One region of the Paraburkholderia sp. EG304 genome, then DNA from elsewhere that is predicted to be linked to it. Evidence: predicted binding sites of a transcription regulator. Region 1 holds the regulator's gene; each other region holds the start of a gene.
The links. The regulator LexA, encoded in region 1, represses DNA repair genes until DNA is damaged. The targets are predictions, from matches to a motif close to ACTGTATNNNNATACAGT.

Region 1 (6,766 bases):
ATGCGACACATGCCACGCAATAAGCGGCAAATGTTCTCCCTGAATCCGAATCACGACCTAAACTGTGGTGGACGGCAAGGACGGCCCTGAAAAAACGGCCCTGATGGTGCGCGCCACGATCGGGGGAAACGGCAGAACGATGGCAGTCGAAGCGCGGACCGGCCGCGCAGCCCGCGATGCTGCAATGCACATAAGCGGCAACAGATGGACCCAAAAAGAAACGCGGCGCGTCGTCCCAATGGCGCGTTGCCCACAACAGAGCGATAGGACCAACACATCCATGGCGCAACAGAAAACCAATCCGAAACTCGAGCAGGCGCTCACGCGCGGCGATCTCGCGATCCGCCAGGCCAACTCGGCGAGAGCGACCGCGCTGTTGCGTGCGCTCGCCAAGATGATCGTCGATGCGTCGGCGACCATCGGCGTGGAAGCCTTCACATTGATTCACGACGGCGACAAGATCTACGATCCCGCCGATGGTTTATGGCCGCAGGCGTTGCTGATCTCGCTCGACGGTCCGGTCGAGGACGCCGATCCCGACGAATTGCGCACGGTGCGGCTGATCGCGGATGATCCGGCCACCGTGTTCCGGGTCGAATGGCAGCGCGCCGATGGCAAGATCGGGCGTCACGAGGGCGGCCCGTTCGCGACGGTCGCGTTCATCTCCGACGTCGACATTCCGTGGACCGATGACGAGGACTGAGCGCGCGACGATAGCAAACGCGCAGAGCGACGACCGGCGCGTTCGGCTTACTTCATCATGCGGCGCCGAAACAGGATCGCCGACACGATAAAGCCGCCGACTGCATACGCGGCGAGCACGCTCACATGCAGCGCCGCGTGCTCCATCGGCCGGCCGAGCATCGCTGGGCGCATCAGATCGACCGCATTGGCGAGCGGCAGCGCGGCGGTCACCGCTTGCGCGGCGCCGGGCAACTGCGAGATCGGAAAGAACACGCCGGAGAGGAGCAGCATCGGCGTGAGTACGAGGGTCTGATAGAACATGAAAAAGTCGTACGACGGCGCGAGCGCCGTCACGATCATCGCGAGGCTCGCGAACGCGAGACCGGCCAGCACGATGACCGGCAGCGCGAGCAGCATCGACGGAAAACTCGCATAGCCGAGCGCGCCCGCCACCAGCATGATCGCGACACCCGACAACACCGATTTGCTGGCGGCCCACACCACCTCGCCGAGCACGATATCGCCGAGGGTAAGCGGCGTATGCATGATCGCTTCCCACGTCCGCTGCACGTGCATGCGCGAAAAGCCCGAATACATCGACTCGAAGCTCGCTGACATCATCACACTCGACGCCACCGTGCCCGCCGCGAGGAACGAGATATACGACACGCCGTCGACGTGCCCGACCATCAGCCCGAGCCCCAAGCCGAGACCGAACAGATAGATCATCGGATCGGCGAGGTTGCCGAACATCGACGCGATCGCGAGCTTCTTCCACACCAGATAGTTGCGGCGCCACACCGCGATCCAGTGCGTGGCGTTGGCGGGGAAGGCGCCGAACGGCTCTTGTGCCGATGGCGTGCCGTCGTGGGTTTCGTAGGTGCGTGCGTCCATCAAGTGTCTCGCTGCGGGTTCAGTCCTGCATTTCGCGGCCGGTGAGCCGCAGAAACACATCTTCGAGATTCGCCGGCCGATGCAGATAGCGCAAATCCGCGCGCTGCTTCAGGCGCATATGCACGGGCTGTGCGTCGTTCACGTAACAGAACAGGGTCTCGCCGCTGATCTCTATGCGCTCGGCGAGCGGTGCGAGTTCGTCGCGCAATGCAAACGGATCGGGACCGTAGATCTCGATCACGTCGCAGCCGATCTCCGACTCGATCAGCTCGCGCGGCGCGCCTTCGGCGATCTTGCGTCCTTCCTCGATTACGCACAGTCGATGACAAAGCCGTTCGGCTTCTTCCATGAAGTGCGTGGTCAGCAGGATGGTCTTGCCGCGCGCTAGCAGCGATCTCAATCGCTCCCAGATCAGATGGCGCGCTTGCGGGTCGAGACCGGTGGTCGGCTCGTCCATGATCAGCACGTCGGGATCGTTGATCAGCGCGCGTGCGAGCGTGAGGCGCCGCTTCATGCCCCCGGACAGCTCGCTCACGCGCGCGTCCGCCTTGTTCTCGAGGCGGGCGAATTCGAGCAGACCCGGCACCGCCGCGCGACACTGCGCGGCGCTCAGCCCGAAATAGCGGCCGAACACGAGCAGATTTTCACGCACGGTGAAATCGGGATCGAGGTTGTCGAACTGCGGCACCACGCCCACGCGCGAGCGCGCGAGGCGCGCACGGCCCGGGATCGGTTCGCCGCACAGGCGGATCGCGCCGGCGTCGGGCGCCGCGATGCCGAGCAGCATGCGCAGCGTCGTGGTCTTGCCGGCGCCGTTGGGGCCGAGCAGCCCGAAGCATTCGCCGGTATTAACATGAAACGACAAGCCGTCGACGACCGTTTTTTCGCCGTAGCTTTTCCTGACCTGATGGAACTCGATGGGGGCGGCGGGCATGACTCGAGTGAGGCTCCGGGAACAAGACATAACGTACGCACAAGAACAAACAACATACCTGCGACGCACGCATTGCGCACAGGCCGCTTATTCTAGGGTATCGGCCACTGATGCGAGCGGGTGTCCGGGAACGCGTAATGCGTGGGATGCGATGCGTTCGCATACCAAGTTTTGCGGTGCCGCAAACGTGCGCGAACACTGCCTCAGCTGGCCCAACGCTTGTGCAGACGGCGTCAGCACGCACCGACTATGCACTTAGCGTTTTCCATCCCTTGCAAGCCGAATTGCGGCGCACCATGATTGATTCAGACCGCGCTTTCCGCGCGAATGGGAGAAGACAGATGGCGAGCTACCAGAAAATCCTGTTGTGCTACGACGGCTCGCGCGAAGGCCGCAAAGCCCTGCGTTGCGGCGCCGATCTGGCGTTGGACCTGAAGGCGGAAACGCATCTGCTGTCGGTCGTCGACATGCGTTCCAGCATCGCGCAAAGCGCGGGCTTATTGACCGATGTGGCCTGCGGAAGCTTCGAAAAAACGGCCCGCGAAATTCTGCAGGAGGGCGTGAACTGGCTGACCGAGCGGGGCGTGAACGCGCAGGGGCATTTCGCATTTGGTCATCCGATCGACGAGATCGCCAATCTTGCCAACGAGTTGCACGTTGACCTCGTGGTGGTGGGTCATCGCTGCCGGACCGGTTTGTCGCGGTGGTGGATGGGGGCGGGCAACACGCCGCTGCTCGACCGCGTGTCGTGCAGCATTCTGGTGGCGTGCTCTTCCGCGCAGGAGCAGCAGCAGGCGGCCGCGGCGTAATTCGAACAAACCTGACACGCGGCTGGCCGCAATGACCAGCCCGCGCATCCCTTCAGTTCACGGCTTGAACCTCACTCGTTCAGATTGATCGCCGCGAGCTTCCACGTGACCAGACCTTCGCGACGGAAGATGGCCGAATAGTTCGCGTTGCCTTCGCCGCGCCGGTAGGTGACCACAAACTCGTTGAGACTCCGGTAGCCGGCCGTGCTTTGACGCCCGGGCGGCGGCGCGCTTGCCTGCGTGGGGGTGTCGCCCGCGGACGGTGCGGCCGGCGCTTCACCGCCCGCGGCTGGTGGGGCGGACGGTTGCTCGCCCGGTGTGCCGCGCGGCGGCATGCCGTTCAGCAGTGCCGCGACGCCGTCGGGTGTCGCATAGGCATCGACGAGCGGGCCGATCAGTGTCACGCCGATCACCGCGCCGATCGTGGCCATCTTGTTGCCGGCATCCGCCTCGAGTCGGCGCGTCAGCATCGCGCCCACCTGCTGCTTCAGGCTATCGCGTAGCGCGGGGAAGTCGACGTACTGATTGACGGTTTGCACGTCACGCGCGTCTGCCGCGCGTTTCAGATTGTTCACCGCGAGATACGGCGACGCGTAAATAAACCCCAGCGCGGCAATCACGATCACCACGATCAGCGTGATCAGCAGCGGCCGGGTGGCGCTGCCCTGTGTGCGTTTCGGAATGGTCATCGAATGGGACTCCACGTCAGTGATGATCTAACGTCGACCACGGCGAGGTCGAAACGATCCCATCCCACGCGAATCTCTGAACATCCGAAGTGCTTATTGCATGCGTGCTCAGAATTCGCTCAGGCTTCGAACACCGCGCCGTGCACGTTGGCTTCGTCGGCTATGCAACGATCGATCATACGGCATACGGCGTCGACCGTGCCGACCATGATCAGTCGCGACGGTCCATGATAGACCCGCACCGGTGCGCGGCGCGCGGGCTCCGCGATATTCAGCGCCGAATTCAGCGATACGCGCGCAAACGCCGGCAACGACGACGGCAGACCGCAAGCTTCGGCAGTCACGTCGAACAGCGACGGCGTGCGCGCCGCGGGCGCCTCGATCGGCGCGCAAGGCGTGAGCTTGCGCAGATGGCGCAGACGGCCGAACTGGCGAAAAGGCAGCAGACGGGCAAGGCGTTCCATGAGTCTCTCCAGACGATGCAGCTTAAATGCGCGGCGTAATGCGGGCGTTAATGCGGCTTGGGTCGGACAAACCGGCGCGAGCGTTCCGGCAACAGCGAAGGATCAGAACTCGCTGGGGCGAATCAGCCCGACCGCGATCCCTTCGAGCGCGAAATCCGCGCTGCCGGTTTCCACGAAGATGTTGTCGTAGTCGGGGTTTTCGGCGATCAGCTCGATGCCGTTCGGCCGGCGCTTCAGACGCTTGACCGTCACGTCGTCGCCAAGGCGCGCAATGATGATCTGGCCGTCTTTCGCTTCGCTGCGCTTTTGCACCGCGAGCAGGTCGCCGTCGAGAATGCCCGCGTCGCGCATCGACAGGCCGCGCACCTTCAGCAGGTAGTCGGGCTTGCTCGAGAACAGCGCCGGGTCGCACGCGTAGTGCTGCGAGATATGTTCCTGCGCGAGGATCGGGCTACCCGCCGCGACCCGGCCGATCAGCGGCAGTGACAACTGCATCAGGCCCGCATGTGGCAGCGTGAACTGGTGCGGCGCATCCTCCTGCCCGGACAGCAGGCGGATGCCGCGCGACGCGCCGGCCGCCAGTTCGATCACGCCCTTGCGCGCCAGCGCGCGCAGATGCTCTTCCGCGGAATTGGCCGAACTGAAACCGAGTTCGGCGGCAATTTCCGCGCGAGTGGGCGGAAAGCCGGTGCGTTCGATCGCGCGGCGGATCAGATCGAAAACCTGCTGCTGTCGTGCGGTGAGTTTTGTCATGGCCACTGTATGTATGAACAGGTGACTGTATTTTTATACAGTATTCGGCGCATTTCAAGCTTTACTTTAAGTTCGGCGCAAGGGGCGCGCTGGGGCGTCGTTTATCGGCGAGATGGCGGCGTTTTCGGCGTCGGAACAGCCGGCGCGTCTGCCGTTACCACTTTTGGGCATTAAAAAATGAGGAAACATTATTTTTAATGATGAAAGCCCTTCGATAGACTGGCTTCCGGGTTGGCGCTCATGTGCACGTGACCGCGACGCAAAACGACACCAGACGCTTATCAGCGGACCATCACGCGGAGAAAAACTGAAATGAACCATCGGCATACGGGGCTTGCGGCTCGAACCAGAAAACTGATCACGGCGCTTGCCGTCGGCGCGGCGGGTACGCTCGGCATGTTGGGCGCAAGCGGTGTCGCGCACGCCGACACCACGCTGCTGAACGTGTCCTACGATCCGACCCGCGAGCTGTATCAGGACATCAATCAGGCATTCAGCAAGGAATGGAAGGCCAAGACCGGCGAAGCCGTCACCTTCAAGCAGTCGCACGGCGGCTCGGGCGCGCAGGCCCGCTCGGTGGTCGACGGTCTGCAGGCCGACGTCGTGACGCTTGCGCTCGCTTACGACATCGACGCGATCGCGAACAAGGGGCTCGTCGACAAGAACTGGCAGAAGCGTCTGCCGGACAACGCATCGCCGTACACGTCGACGATCGTGTTTCTGGTGCGCAAGGGCAACCCGAAGCACATCAAGGATTGGGACGATCTGGTGAAGCCGGGCGTGTCGATCGTGACGCCGAATCCGAAGACCTCGGGCGGCGCGCGCTGGAACTACCTGGCCGCTTGGGCGTACGCCGAGCATCAGCCGGGCGGCAACGCCCAGAAGGCCAAGGAGTTCGTCGGCAAGCTGTACAAGAACGCCGGCGTGCTCGATTCGGGCGCGCGCGGCGCGACCACCAGCTTCGTGCAGCGCGATATCGGCGACGTGCTGATCGCGTGGGAAAACGAGGCGTTCCTGTCGGTGAAGGAGTTCGGCCCGGACAAGTTCGAAATCGTGGTGCCGTCGGCGAGCATTCTGGCCGAGCCGCCGGTCGCGGTGGTCGACAAGGTCGTCGACAAACACGGCACGCGCAAGCTGGCGGACGCGTATCTGAACTTCCTGTATAGCGAGGAAGGCCAGGAGATCGCCGCACGCAATTTCTATCGTCCGCGATCGAACAAGGTGCCGGCCGATCTGACCGCGAAGTTTCCGAAGCTGAAGCTGTACACGATCGACGATTCGTTCGGCGGCTGGACCAACGCGCAAAAGACCCATTTCGCGGACGGCGGCGTGTTCGATTCGATTTATCAGCCGCAGTAACAACCACGGCCTGAAGCACAGGCACAGGCAAAAGAGCGCGCCCAGTGGGCGCGCTTTCGGCTAACCGGGGTCCGGTGGCCAGCAGGGTGGCAACACCGCAGTACGGCAACACAGCAAAACGAACAACCGCGAGCATCAACCATGAACGAGTATCCAGCATGACCACGTTGACTTTCCGCA
Region 2 (6,766 bases), on a different contig from region 1:
CGGGACACTGGCGGGGAGAGCGACATGCGGGAAGGAAAGGCCGGATTGGAAAACTTCTGGATTTTAGCATAACGGGTATTTGGGACAGCCCCGATTGCGCACGGCCTCGCGCCGGGTTACGGCGCGGCAATCGACCGGCCGTCGGGGCTGACGTGCTAGTCGCCGTCCCAGATGTCGTCAATACCCTTCAGGATTTTGCCGATCGTCGCGCCGGAGAAGCCGCGCGACGCCAGGAAGCGCGCCTGCTTCGCGCGCTCGGCCGGGGTTTTCGGCAGCTGGCCGAACTTCTTGCGCCAGACCGCCTGAGCGCGCGCGAGTTCGGTTTCACGCAATTGCGCACTCGCCTCTTCGACCAGCGCTGGGTTCAGCGCGTGCTGCTTCAGTTCGCCGAGAATGCGGCTCGTGCCGAGCCGCGTTGCGCGCCGGTGAACCAGACTTTCCGCGAAGCGCGAGTCCGATAGCCAGTTTTCGGCTTCCAGTGAGTCAAGCACCGTGTCGAGCGAATCGGTTTCCTCGACGTAGGGCTTCAGCTTGCGCGCGAGTTCGGCGCGGCTATATTCGCGACGCGACAGATAGCCGAGCGCGCGCGCTTTCAGCGGACGGGTTGGGCGTTGGGACTTTCTGCTGTCGTCTTGGTCGGCCTGCCCCGCCTTCGCTTCGCCGGCCTGGCGACGCGAGCGGGTGTAGGTGACTTCGGAGGGGGATTGGGAATCGTGTCCGGAGAGATCCGCGCTGGACGATGCCGCAGGGGATCCGGACCGTGTACGCTGCGGCCCACGGCCTGCGGCGCGGTCATGTGCGTCGAACGATTCGAACGGATCGAATGGATCGCCGGAATCAGGCGATCCATCCGCCGTGTCGCGCGGGCCGTCCGGATAGCGTCCGGAGTCGGAACCGGACAGAGGCCGGCCTTTGCGTATCACGTGATGCTTACTCTTCTTCGCCCGCGACTTCAGCGTCCGCGCCGGTCACGGCGTCCGCCATCGCGGTGACGCCCAGCGATTCGCGGATACGGTTTTCGATTTCGCGAGCGATGTCCGGATTTTCGCGCAGGAATTCACGCGCGTTGTCCTTGCCCTGACCGATCCGCTCGCCGTTGTAGCTGTACCATGCGCCAGCCTTGTCGACGATCTTCGCCTGCACGCCGAGGTCGATGATTTCGCCCTGACGCGAGATGCCCTCACCGTACAGGATGTCGAAGATGGCTTCGCGGAACGGCGGCGACACCTTGTTCTTGACGACCTTCACGCGTGTTTCGTTGCCGATCACTTCGTCGTTCTTCTTGATCGAACCGATGCGGCGAATGTCCAGACGCACCGATGCGTAGAACTTCAGCGCGTTACCGCCCGTGGTGGTTTCCGGGTTGCCGAACATCACGCCGATCTTCATGCGGATCTGGTTGATGAAGATCACGAGGCAGTTCGTGCGCTTGATCGTGCCGGTCAGCTTGCGCAGCGCCTGCGACATCAGACGCGCCTGCAGACCCGGCAGCGAGTCGCCCATTTCGCCTTCGATTTCCGCCTTCGGCACCAGCGCCGCGACCGAGTCGATCACGATCATGTCGATCGAGCCCGAGCGCACCAGCGCGTCGGCGATTTCGAGCGCCTGCTCGCCGGTGTCCGGTTGCGAGACCAGCAGGTCGGCGACGTTCACGCCGAGCTTGCCCGCATATTGAATGTCCAGCGCGTGTTCCGCGTCGATGAACGCCGCAGTGCCACCGAGCTTCTGCATTTCGGCGATGACCTGCAGCGTCAGCGTGGTTTTACCGGACGATTCCGGACCGTAGATTTCGACCACGCGGCCGCGCGGCAAACCGCCGACGCCCAGTGCGATGTCGAGGCCGAGCGATCCGGTGGAGACCACCTGGATGTCTTCGACTGCCTCACCTGCGCCGAGCCGCATGACCGACCCTTTGCCGAACTGCTTTTCGATCTGCGCGAGCGCGGCGGCGAGAGCCTTGCTCTTTTCAGCAGTCAGTCCAGCCGAGCCTTTCTTGCTTTCTTCCATGAATCGTCCTTTGCTATGATGAACGGCGTCTGAGGCAGGTGTGCACCCGTGGTTTCACTCGAATTGAGCGGAGCCTGCAGGACATCACACGAAACGCAGACACTGTATAAAAAAACAGTGGTTTTGGCAAGCGCGATTATGATGCGAACGCGCATTTTTAATGTCGCGTCACCCCCACTACCCACAATAATGTTCGGAGACCGCTGCGCGCCGGGGCAAGCCCCACGGTGCCGGCAAAGCCAGGCTGGCGCACCATGCGAATTCTGATTGCCGAAGACGACAGCATACTCGCGGACGGTCTGGTTCGATCACTCCGCCAATCGGCCTATGCGGTCGATCACGTCAAAAGCGGCGTAGAAGCCGATACCGCGTTGTCAATGCAGACGTTCGACCTATTGATCCTCGATCTGGGCCTGCCGCGCATGTCCGGGCTGGAGGTGCTGCGCCGCCTGCGCGCGCGCAATTCGAACCTGCCCGTGCTGATCCTGACCGCCGCAGACAGTGTCGACGAACGCGTCAAAGGCCTCGACCTCGGCGCCGACGATTACATGGCCAAGCCCTTCGCGCTGAACGAACTGGAAGCCCGCGTGCGCGCGCTGACGCGGCGCGGTGCCGGCGGCGGCCCGACCGTCGTGCGGCATGGTTCACTGTCGTTCGATCAGGTGGGCCGCATCGCCTATGTCAATGACCAGGTGATCGATCTGTCCGCGCGCGAGCTCGGTCTGCTCGAAGTGCTGCTGCAACGGATCGGCCGGCTGGTGTCGAAAGAGCAACTGGTCGACCATCTGTGCGAATGGGGCGAGGAAGTCAGCAACAACGCGATCGAAGTCTACGTGCACCGGCTGCGCAAGAAGATCGAGCCGAGCGGCGTGCGCATCATCACCGTGCGCGGGCTCGGCTACTGCCTCGAAAAAGCGGCGCCGCCCGCGAATGCGAACACGCCCGCCGCCGGCTCCGAGCCGCAAACGGCGCAAACGGCGCAAACGGCACAAGCGGCACAAGCAGCACCACCTTCCCCCGCGCCGTCGTCCGCCGCGATGCCGGCGAGCCATCACTACAAATAGAGGCCAGCGATGTCCGCACGCGCTGATCGCGCCACGGCGCACGCGGCGGACCTCGACGAGGCGCGCGACGCGCGCTACGCCAACCCGTTCGCCCCGCCCGACGAAACCGAAGCCGCCGCCGAGGCGCGTCCGCGCTCGCTGTTCGGCGAGATTCTCGACTGGATGCTCGCCCCGCTGCTGCTGTTGTGGCCGATGAGCCTCGCGGTCACCTATCTGGTCGCGAAATCGATCGCGAACGGGCCGTTCGACCGCGCGCTCGAAACCGACGCCTATGTGCTCGCGCGCCAGATCCATCCGGTCAACGGCGTCGCGGAGCTGTCGCTGCCCGAGTCGACGCGCGATTTCCTGCGCGCCGACAACGTCGACAGCGTGTTTTTCCAGGTGCTCGGCACGCGCGGCGAGCTGGTGGCCGGCGAGCGCGACATGCCGCTGCCGCACGAGGAGGACCGCCCGCCACCGGGCCTCGTCGAATTCCGCGACGACGTGCTGCGCGGCAACGACATCCGCGTCGCGTATACGACCGTCGAGTTTCCGCAGACGCCGGGCGCGCAGCCCGTGCTGGTGCAGGTCGCCGAAACGCTCGACAAGCGCAGCCAGCTCGCCAACGACATCATCAAGGGCGTGATCCTGCCGCAGTTCGTGATCCTGCCGCTCGCGATCCTGCTCGTGTGGTTCGGGCTATCGCGCGGGCTCGAGCCGCTGCATGCGCTGCAGGCGCATATCCGCGCGCGGCGGCCGGACGATCTGTCGCCGCTCGAAGCGCGCCGCGCGCCGCCGGAAATCGAGCCGCTCGTCACGTCGTTCAACGATCTGCTCACGCGCCTCGAACAGAACATGGAGCTGCAAAAGCGCTTTATCGCCGACGCCGCGCATCAGATGAAAACGCCGCTCGCCGGGCTGCGCACGCAGGCCGAGCTAGCGCTGCGCCAGAACGCGTCGGCCGAGGTGCATCGCTCGCTCGAACAGATCGCGACGAGCTCCGAGCACGCCGCGCGGCTCGTCACGCAGCTGCTCGCGCTCGCGCGCGCGGAAAACCGTCGGTCGGGGCAGATCTTCACGCCGGTCGAACTCGGCGAACTCGCGCGCAGCGCGGTGCGCGAATGGGTGCAGGCCGCGCTCGCCAAGCAGATGGACCTCGGCTACGAAGCGCCCGACGAGCCGGTCGAGGTCGCCGGCAATCCGGTGATGCTGCGCGAAATGCTGTCGAACCTGATCGACAACGCGATCCGCTATACGCCGGCGGGCGGCCGCATCACCGTGCGCGTGCGGCACGACGCCCCGGCGCGGCTCGTGCATCTGGAAGTCGAGGACACCGGGCTCGGCATTCCGGCCAGCGAGCGCTCGCGCGTGGTCGAGCGCTTCTACCGGATTCTGGGCCGCGAGGGCGACGGCAGCGGCCTCGGTCTCGCGATCGTGCGCGAGATCGCGGCGATGCACGGCGGCGAGCTCGCGATCGACGACAACGTCTACCAGGAGTCGCCGCGGCTCGCCGGCACCCTGGTGCGCGTCAGCTTGCAGGTGCTCGAACGGGGGCGGGACTTACCCTAACACGGCCCCATAGCCAGCTTGATCGTCAGCGTGTTTTTGAGATATTTCGGCGCGGATCGCACAAATATCGCCGCACATTGACCGAAATTGATCGCCTGTTCGCCGGTTTACCGGACTACCCCAGGTTTTGGCGTCGAGTCAGAACGCCGTAAGTTTCCACTCCAATAATCGGTTGCACGGGGACGCCTGCGCTGGCGATCCGTGTGTATATCAATATTGGAGACGACATATGGCTACCGTTGGCGGGCAACTCTCGCACGCGCCGATGACGCGCGATGAGAAGCGGGTGATCTTCGCATCGTCGCTGGGTACGGTTTTCGAGTGGTACGACTTTTATCTGGCCGGTTCGCTTGCGGCCTTCATCAGCAAGAGCTTCTTTTCCGGCGTCAATCCGACCGCGGCGTTCATTTTCACGCTGCTCAGCTTCGCCGCGGGCTTCGCGGTGCGGCCGTTCGGCGCGGTCGTATTCGGACGACTCGGCGACATGGTCGGGCGCAAGTACACGTTCCTGATCACGATCATCATCATGGGTCTGTCGACGTTCCTCGTCGGCTTCCTGCCCGGCTATGCGGCAATCGGCATCGCTTCGCCGGTGATCTTCATCGCGATGCGCTTGCTGCAAGGTCTCGCGCTCGGCGGCGAGTACGGCGGCGCCGCGACCTACGTGGCCGAACACGCGCCGGCGAACCGCCGCGGCTTCTACACCGCGTGGATCCAGACCACCGCGACGCTCGGTCTGTTCCTGTCGCTGCTCGTGATCCTCGGCGTGCGTACTTTCATGGGCGAAGACGCGTTCGGCGCCTGGGGTTGGCGCATCCCGTTCGTCGTGTCGATTCTGCTGCTCGCGGTGTCGGTGTGGATTCGCCTGCAACTGCATGAGTCGCCGGTGTTCGAGCGCATCAAGGCCGAGGGCAAGACCTCGAAGGCGCCGCTCTCCGAAGCGTTCGGCCAGTGGAAGAACCTGAAGGTCGTGATTCTCGCGCTGCTCGGCCTGACGGCCGGCCAGGCTGTCGTGTGGTACACGGGCCAGTTCTACACGCTGTTCTTCCTCACGCAGACGCTGAAGGTCGACGGTACGAGCGCCAACATCATGATCGCGCTCGCGCTGCTGATCGGCACGCCGTTCTTCCTGTTCTTCGGCTCGCTGTCGGATCGCATCGGCCGCAAGCCGATCATCATGGCCGGTCTGCTGATCGCCGCGCTGACGTACTTCCCGCTGTTCAAGGCGCTCACGCACTACACGAACCCGGCGCTCGAAGCCGCGACCGCGAAGTCGCCGATCGTCGTGATCGCCGATCCGGGCGAGTGCTCGTTCCAGTTCAATCCAGTGGGCACGGCTAAGTTCGTGACCTCGTGCGATATCGCGAAGGGCGCGCTGTCGCGAGCCGGCCTGAACTACGACAACGTCGCGGCGCCGGCCGGCACGATCGCGCAGATCCGCGTGGGTGATACGGTCGTCAACACGTTCGATGGCCGCGCCCCCGACGCGAAGGAGCAAGCCAAGACCTTCGAGAAGACGCTCGCCGCGACGCTGAAGGCCGCCGGCTACCCGCCGAAGGCCGATCCGGCTCAGATCAACTGGCCGATGAGCGTCGTGATCCTGACGATCCTCGTGATCTACGTAACGATGGTCTACGGTCCTATCGCGGCGATGCTGGTCGAGATGTTCCCGACGCGCATCCGTTATACGTCGATGTCGCTGCCGTATCACATCGGCAATGGCTGGTTCGGCGGCTTCCTGCCGGCGACCGCGTTCGCGATCGTCGCCGCGCGGGGCAACATCTACTCGGGGCTCTGGTATCCGATCATCATCGCGGTGATCACCTTCGTGATCGGCATGCTGTTCGTGCGCGAAACCAAGGACTCGGATATCTACGCAAAAGATTGAGTGGACCGCGAGTCCGGGCCACCTGAAAAAGTTGTGCGCCGGGGGTTGACAGCCTCCGGTTGCCCCAGCATAATCTCGCTTCTTTCGGCGAATTAGCTCAGTCGGTTAGAGCGACGGAATCATAATCCGCAGGTCCGGGGTTCGAGTCCCTGATTCGCCACCAGCTTCAAGAAAAAGCCGCTGTCTCACAAGGACAGCGGCTTTTTTGTTTTTCAACGCTGCCACGTCAACTCAGGTCGTTACGCGATCCGGCCGGTGT
Region 3 (6,766 bases), on a different contig from region 1:
CGCGCTGTACGTGTCGGCCGTGTCGAAAATCGTGCGCTTCGATGCGATCGACTCGCACCTGAACGATCCGCCAAAACCGGTCGTCGTCACCGACAAGCTGCCGACCGACACGCATCACGGCTGGAAATTCATCGCGTTCGGCCCGGATGGCAAGCTGTACGTGCCGCAAGGCGCGCCGTGCAACATTTGCCAGAGAGATCCGGACCGCGTCGCGCTGATTGGCCGCATGGACCCAGACGGTAGCCACTACGAGGTCGTCGCGCGCGGCATCCGCAATTCGGTCGGCTTCGCGTGGCATCCGGTCACCCACGAACTGTGGTTCACCGACAACGGTCGCGACCTGCTCGGCGACGACGTTCCGAGCGACAAGCTCAGCCGCGCGTCACGAGTCGGCATGAACTTCGGCTTTCCGTACTGTCACGGCGGCGACACGCCCGACCCCGAGTTCGGCAAGGATCATCCATGCAGCGAATTCACGCCGCCCGTGGTCAAGCTTGGCGCGCACGTGGCGGCGCTTGGCATGCGCTTCTACGACGGCCCGATGTTTCCGGCCGACTACCGCAACAACATCTTCATCGCCGAGCACGGCTCCTGGAACCGCAGCAAGAAGGTCGGCTACCGCGTGGTGCGCGTGATCACCGACCCTGACGGCAGCCACGCACGCCAGCAAGTCTTTGCCGAAGGCTGGCTGCAACCCGGCGAATCGGTGTGGGGCCGTCCCGCCGACGTGCTGCCGCTGCCGGACGGTTCGCTACTGATCAGCGACGATACCGCCGGCGCGATCTATCGCGTCACATATTCGGCGCCGTAGCGCGCGGATGCATGCGCGTGTGGCTGAGAGGCTGCACCAGTCTTCAGCCAGGTCCGGCGCGTTTCGCCACCGCGCTTTCAGCGCGGGCGCTCGCCTTCGACGTGACCACCCGCCCGCCGCAGGCGTAGAATGCGCGTCGGTCCACGTCCTGCGGCGCGCCGCTCCTTTCGACCGCCTGTCACTCTGCCCACGCGTTCATGTCCACCATTGCCTCGACCTCCCCGCGCTTCAGATCCAAGACGCTCACCGCCGCGCTGGCGTTCCTGTTCGGCAGCCTTGGCGCCCACCGCTTCTATCTGCATGGCATGCGGGACATCTTCGGCTGGGCCCATCTGCTCGGCACGCTGATCGGCACTCCCGGCGTGATGCTGCTGATCGCGACCGAGCGCGCGTCGATCCTCGGCTGGGTGCTCGCGTCGATCGGCGCGGTTTCACTGTTCGCCGCGTTTCTGGCCGCGCTCGTCTACGGGCTACGCCCGGATCAGAAATGGGATGCGCAATTCAACGCCCACACGCAACGCAAAAGCCGCTCCGGCTGGACCGTTATTTTCGTCGTGATCTTTTCGCTGCTGATCGGTGCGTTTCTGCTGATGACCGGTCTCGCGCTCGCATTTCAGACCTACTTCGAAAGCCAGGTCGAAGCGGCCAAAGCAATTTCGCAGTAACGCACCGTAGCGGGACCAGCAGGTATTCCCGCACGCTAGAAAAGCCTCAGTTGCGGATTGTCGCGCGCCGGTTCGCTTGCCTGCTCGGCGCGCGGCGACTCGATCCGGCGAAACTGCGACATGTCGAGAATGCCGCGGTCACGTCCGCTCAGCCCCAACCGGCGCGCGGCCTTGTGAAAGCGCTGCTTGAGCAGATCGGCCCATAAGCCCTCTCCCTTCATGCGGGTCGAGAACGACGAGTCGTAATCCTTGCCGCCCCGCATGTCGTGCACACGGTGCATCACGCGCTCGGCCCGATCCGGGAAGTGTGCGCTCAGCCAACCCTTGAACAGCGGCGCGACCTCCCACGGCAATCGCAGCACGATATAGCTCGCATTGCTGGCGCCCGCTTCCGCGCATGCTTCGAGCACGCGCTCCATGTCCGGTTCGGTGACGAACGGGATCACCGGCGCGATGCTGACGCCGACCGGAATACCCGCCTCGCTGAGGGTACGGATCGTGCGTAGCCGGCGCGACGGCGTGGCTGCACGCGGTTCGAGCGTGCGCGCGATGTCGGCGTCCAACGTGGTGATGGTGATCGCCGCCATGAATTGGCCGCGCTCCGCCATCGGCGCGAGCAGGTCGATGTCGCGCTCGATCAGCGACGACTTGGTGATCGCCGCGAACGGGTGATTGCGCTCGCTGAGCACCTCGATCACCCGCCGCGTAAGCCGCAAGTCGCGTTCGGCCGGCTGCCATGCATCTGTCGCGACGCCGAGCGCAATCGGCTCGGGCACATATGATTTCTTCGACAGTTCCCGCTCGAGCAGTTCGGGCGCGTTGATTTTCGCGTAGATGCGGCTCTCGAAATCGAGCCCCGGCGACAACCCGAGGTAGCTGTGCGTGGGCCGCGCGAAGCAATAGATGCAGCCGTGCTCGCAACCGCGATACGGATTCAGCGACACATTGAACGGAATGTCCGGCGACGCGTTGCGTGTGAGGATGGTTTTCGCGCGCTCCTCGAACACCTGCGTGCGCAGCACTTTCGGCTCACCGCCATCGCCGGCCGCCTGCCAGCCGTCGTCGACGGCCTCGCGCTGGTCGACTTCATAGCGGCCTTGCAGGTTCGTGACCGCACCACGCCCCTTGCGAGGCGCCGGCGGCGCGATCGGAAATTCGGGAATGTCAGGGGTGTCGGGATCATCCACGGCGGGCCACGCAGAGCAAACGCAAACTGGAAGTGCAAAAGGAAAACGGCGCAAACACCTGTATAAATATACAGTGTTTACGCCGTTTGTCGAGCACTTCGTTGCCCGCGAGATGCGCGGCCAATCCCGTCAGCGATCGGCCACCTAGTCGGTCACCGCGATCGTCAGCGTCTCCTTGATTTCCTCCATCACCACATAGCTCTTCGACTGTACCGCCCCCGGCAACTGCAGCAGGATGTCGCCGAGCAGCTTGCGGTAATCGGCCATTTCGCCGATGCGCGCCTTGATCAGATAGTCGAAATCGCCCGATACGAGGTGGCACTCGAGCACCTCGGGGATCTTCTGCACCTCGCGCCGGAACTGGTCGAACATGTTGCCGCTCTTGTGATCGAGCGTGATCTCGACGAACACCAGCAGCGCCGCGCCCAGCTCGGCCGGGTTCACGCGCGCGTAGTAGCCGGTGATCACGCCGTCGCGCTCCATCCGCTTGACGCGCTCGATGCACGGCGTCACCGACAAACCGACCCGTTCCGCCAGGTCCTTCATCGCCATACGGCCGTCTTGCTGCAGGAGCCGCAGGATCTTGTGATCGAGCTTATCGAGAGCCCGCACGGGATGGCGCTGGGTACGCATGGTGTTTTTGCTGAAAATGATGAAAATACGATAACAAAACCTGCTTCACTGTTAATAGTATAGCGGTTATCACTGGGCAGACGGCATTTCACCTCACGTTGCAGCTCGTTGAATCGAATCAGATCGAATCCATCGAAGCGCGCGTTGCCCTCACTCAATTCTTGGATATCTGGAGCAGCTATGCGAGTCGTCGTTTTGGGCAGTGGCGTCGTCGGTGTAACGAGCGCGTACTACCTCGCGCGCGCCGGTCACGAAGTGACCGTCATCGATCGCGAGGCCGGCCCGGCGCTCGAAACCAGCTTTGCCAACGCGGGCCAGATCTCGCCGGGCTACGCGTCGCCGTGGGCCGCGCCGGGCGTGCCGCTGAAGGCCGTCAAATGGATGTTCCAGAAGCACGCGCCGCTCGCGATCCGCCTCGACGGCACCACATTCCAGCTGCAATGGATGTGGCAGATGCTGCAGAACTGCACAGCGCCGCGCTATGCGGTGAACAAGGGCCGCATGGTGCGGCTCGCCGAATACAGCCGCGACTGCCTGCAAGCGCTGCGCGCCGACACCGGCATCCAGTACGAAGGCCGCACCGGCGGCACGCTGCAGGTATTTCGCACGCAGCAGCAGTTCGACGGCGCAGCGAAAGACATCGCCGTGCTGCAGGAAGCCAACGTGCCGTACGAACTGCTGAGCGCCGACCAACTCGGCAAGGCCGAACCGGCGCTCGCCGCGGTGTCGCACAAGCTCACCGGCGGCCTGCGCCTGCCGGGCGACGAAACCGGCGACTGCCAGATGTTCACGACGCGCCTCGCGGCGCTCGCCGAGCAGCTGGGCGTCAAGTTCCGCTACAACACGCCGATCGACGCGCTCGCGATGACGGGCGGCCGCATCGCCGGCGTGCAGTGCGGCGGCGAACTGGTGCGCGCGGATTCGTTCGTGGTCGCGCTCGGCTCGTACTCGACGCGCTTCCTCGACGGCATCGTGAAGATTCCGGTCTATCCGCTGAAGGGTTATTCGATCACCGCGCCGATCGTCGACTCGGCTGCCGCGCCGGTGTCGACCGTGCTGGACGAGACCTACAAGATCGCGATCACGCGCTTCGATGACCGGATTCGCGTGGGCGGCATGGCTGAGGTCGTCGGCTTCGACAAATCACTGCGCGAGGCGCGCCGCAAGACGCTCGAGCTTTCGGTGAACGACCTGTTCCCGGGCGGCGGCGACACGTCGAAGGCAACGTTCTGGACCGGTCTGCGGCCGATGACGCCGGACAGCACGCCGATCGTCGGCCGCACGCCGGTGCCGAACCTGTTCCTGAACACCGGCCACGGCACGCTCGGCTGGACGATGTCGTGCGGCTCCGGCCAGTTGCTCGCCGACCTGATGTCGGGCAAGCAACCGGCGATTCGCGCAGACGATCTGTCGGTGCATCGCTATCTCGGCGAGACGGCGGGCGAACATCGGCCGGCGTATGCGTGAGTTCTAGCGCGTGCGCTAACGCGGCATTGGCCGCAAGCGCACGCGGCAACAAACAGCAACTGCAAAAACAAACGGCGCCTTGCGAGGCGCCGCTTGTTTTTCAAGGTGTCGCCGCAATCGCGGCAGGCATCGAGGCATGCTCAGAACTGGTCTTCCGACAAAGCCAGCACGCCCTCGCCACCCTTCGCGCTGACGATCGCCACTTCGAGCGCCGCCGCCTGCGGCAGCACATGCTCGGCGTAAAACCGCGCGGTCGCGATCTTCGCGTCATGAAACGCGGGATCCTCGTCGCGCCTCGCCGCCGCGGCAAGCTGCGCACGGGCCATCTGCCAGCCGCCCAACACGATGCCGGCGAGCTTCAGATAGGGCACGCTGCCCGCGAACACCGCATTCGGATCGCCCTTCGCATTCGCGACGACGAAATCGACGACCGAGCCGAGCGCACGCTGACCCTCAGCGAGTTGCGTCCGCATCGACGCGAACGCCGCGCCCTGCTGCGCGCCGAGCGCTTCAACCGTTTCGGCGATGCCAGCGAGCAGTTCCTTCGCGACCTTGCCGCCGTCGCGCAGCGTCTTGCGACCGATCAGGTCGTTGGCCTGGATCGCGGTCGTGCCTTCGTAGATCGGCAGAATGCGCGCGTCGCGGTAGTACTGCGCGGCGCCGGTTTCCTCGATGAAGCCCATGCCGCCATGCACCTGCACGCCGAGGCTCGTCACGTCGATCGACAGCTCCGTGCTCCAGCCCTTCACGATCGGCACCAGGTATTCGTAGATCGCCTGATGCTTCGCGCGCGTCGCTTCGTCGGGATGACGATGCGCGATATCGCAATGCGCGGCCGCGACGTACGCGAGCGCGCGCGACGCCTCGGTAAGGCTGCGCATCGTCGACAGCATGCGGCGCACGTCCGGGTGCTGGATGATCGCGACCGACTGCTTCGCGGAGCCATCGACGGGACGGCTCTGCACGCGCTCCTTCGCATACGCGACCGCCTTCTGATACGCGCGATCCGAGATCGCGACCCCTTGCATGCCGACCGCGAAACGCGCGGCATTCATCATGATGAACATGTATTCGAGGCCGCGATTCTCTTCACCGATCAGCTGGCCGAGCGCGCCGCCGTGATCGCCGAACTGCAGCACCGCGGTCGGGCTCGCCTTGATGCCGAGCTTGTGCTCGATCGACACGCAATGCACATCGTTGCGCTCACCGAGCGAGCCGTCCTGGTTGACGAGAAACTTCGGCACGAGGAACAGCGAAATGCCCTTTACACCATCGGGCGCGTTGGGCGTGCGCGCAAGGACGAGATGGACGATGTTCTTCGCCATGTCGTGCTCGCCCCAGGTAATGAAAATCTTCGTGCCGAACAGCTTGAACGAACCGTCGGCCTGCGGCTCGGCGCGCGTGCGCACGAGCGCGAGATCCGAGCCCGCCTGAGGCTCGGTCAGGTTCATCGTGCCGGTCCATTCGCCCGAGGTCAGCTTCGGCACGAAGGTCTGTTTCTGCGCTTCGCTGCCGGCGGTCAAGAGTGCTTCGATCGCGCCGTCGGTCAGCAAAGGACACAACGCGAACGACAGATTCGACGCGTTGAGCATTTCGACGCATGGCGTCCCGATCAGCTTCGGCAGCCCCTGCCCTTCATAGTCGAGCGGATGCTGCACACCCTGCCAGCCGCCTTCGGTGAACTGGCGGAACGCGTCTCTGAAACCGGGCGTCGCGGTGACGACGCCATCCTTCCAGCTGCTCGGGTTGCGATCGCCGTCGACGTTCAACGGCGCCAGCACTTCGCCGCACAGTTTCGCCGACTCGCCGAGCACGGCCCGCGCCGTGTCGAGGTTTGCGTCTTCGAAGCCGGGCAGCTTCGCGATGTCTTCGAGTCCGGCCAGTTCTTTCATCACGAACAGCATGTCCTTGATGGGCGCCGTATAGCTCATTTCGGTTTCCTCCCTTGATATGCAAAAAGGGCGCGGGACTCGGTCGGTCCTGCGCCCTTCGCTTATTTTCGG

Region 2: recA (recombinase RecA) is a predicted target of LexA. The motif match lies at 2,109-2,126, and genes of this name have one in related genera.
Region 3: ACLFKU_RS15050 (PA0069 family radical SAM protein) is a predicted target of LexA. The motif match lies at 2,721-2,738, and genes of this name have one in related genera.

Annotation. Positions count from the first base shown of each region.
Region 1 is NZ_JBKGUA010000007.1:234,686-241,451, reverse strand. Features, by position in the region: gene ACLFKU_RS11810 (hypothetical protein) at 281-703, shown strand; gene ACLFKU_RS11805 (ABC transporter permease) at 751-1,578, opposite strand; gene nodI (nodulation factor ABC transporter ATP-binding protein NodI) at 1,598-2,512, opposite strand; gene ACLFKU_RS11795 (universal stress protein) at 2,854-3,321, shown strand; gene ACLFKU_RS11790 (DUF2939 domain-containing protein) at 3,393-4,010, opposite strand; gene ACLFKU_RS11785 (hypothetical protein) at 4,130-4,474, opposite strand; gene lexA (transcriptional repressor LexA) at 4,577-5,227, opposite strand; gene ACLFKU_RS11775 (sulfate ABC transporter substrate-binding protein) at 5,540-6,586, shown strand; gene cysT (sulfate ABC transporter permease subunit CysT) at 6,745-6,766, shown strand, end outside.
Region 2 is NZ_JBKGUA010000004.1:169,871-176,636, forward strand. Features, by position in the region: gene ACLFKU_RS06795 (DUF2889 domain-containing protein) at 1-26, opposite strand, end outside; gene recX (recombination regulator RecX) at 156-923, opposite strand; gene recA (recombinase RecA) at 931-2,007, opposite strand; gene ACLFKU_RS06810 (response regulator) at 2,262-3,071, shown strand; gene ACLFKU_RS06815 (sensor histidine kinase) at 3,081-4,619, shown strand; gene ACLFKU_RS06820 (MFS transporter) at 4,849-6,507, shown strand; tRNA gene ACLFKU_RS06825 (tRNA-Met) at 6,594-6,670, shown strand; gene ACLFKU_RS06830 (MFS transporter) at 6,734-6,766, opposite strand, start outside.
Region 3 is NZ_JBKGUA010000010.1:191,777-198,542, forward strand. Features, by position in the region: gene ACLFKU_RS15040 (PQQ-dependent sugar dehydrogenase) at 1-811, shown strand, start outside; gene ACLFKU_RS15045 (TM2 domain-containing protein) at 1,009-1,476, shown strand; gene ACLFKU_RS15050 (PA0069 family radical SAM protein) at 1,512-2,663, opposite strand; gene ACLFKU_RS15055 (Lrp/AsnC ligand binding domain-containing protein) at 2,808-3,296, opposite strand; gene ACLFKU_RS15060 (D-amino acid dehydrogenase) at 3,477-4,763, shown strand; gene ACLFKU_RS15065 (acyl-CoA dehydrogenase) at 4,904-6,694, opposite strand.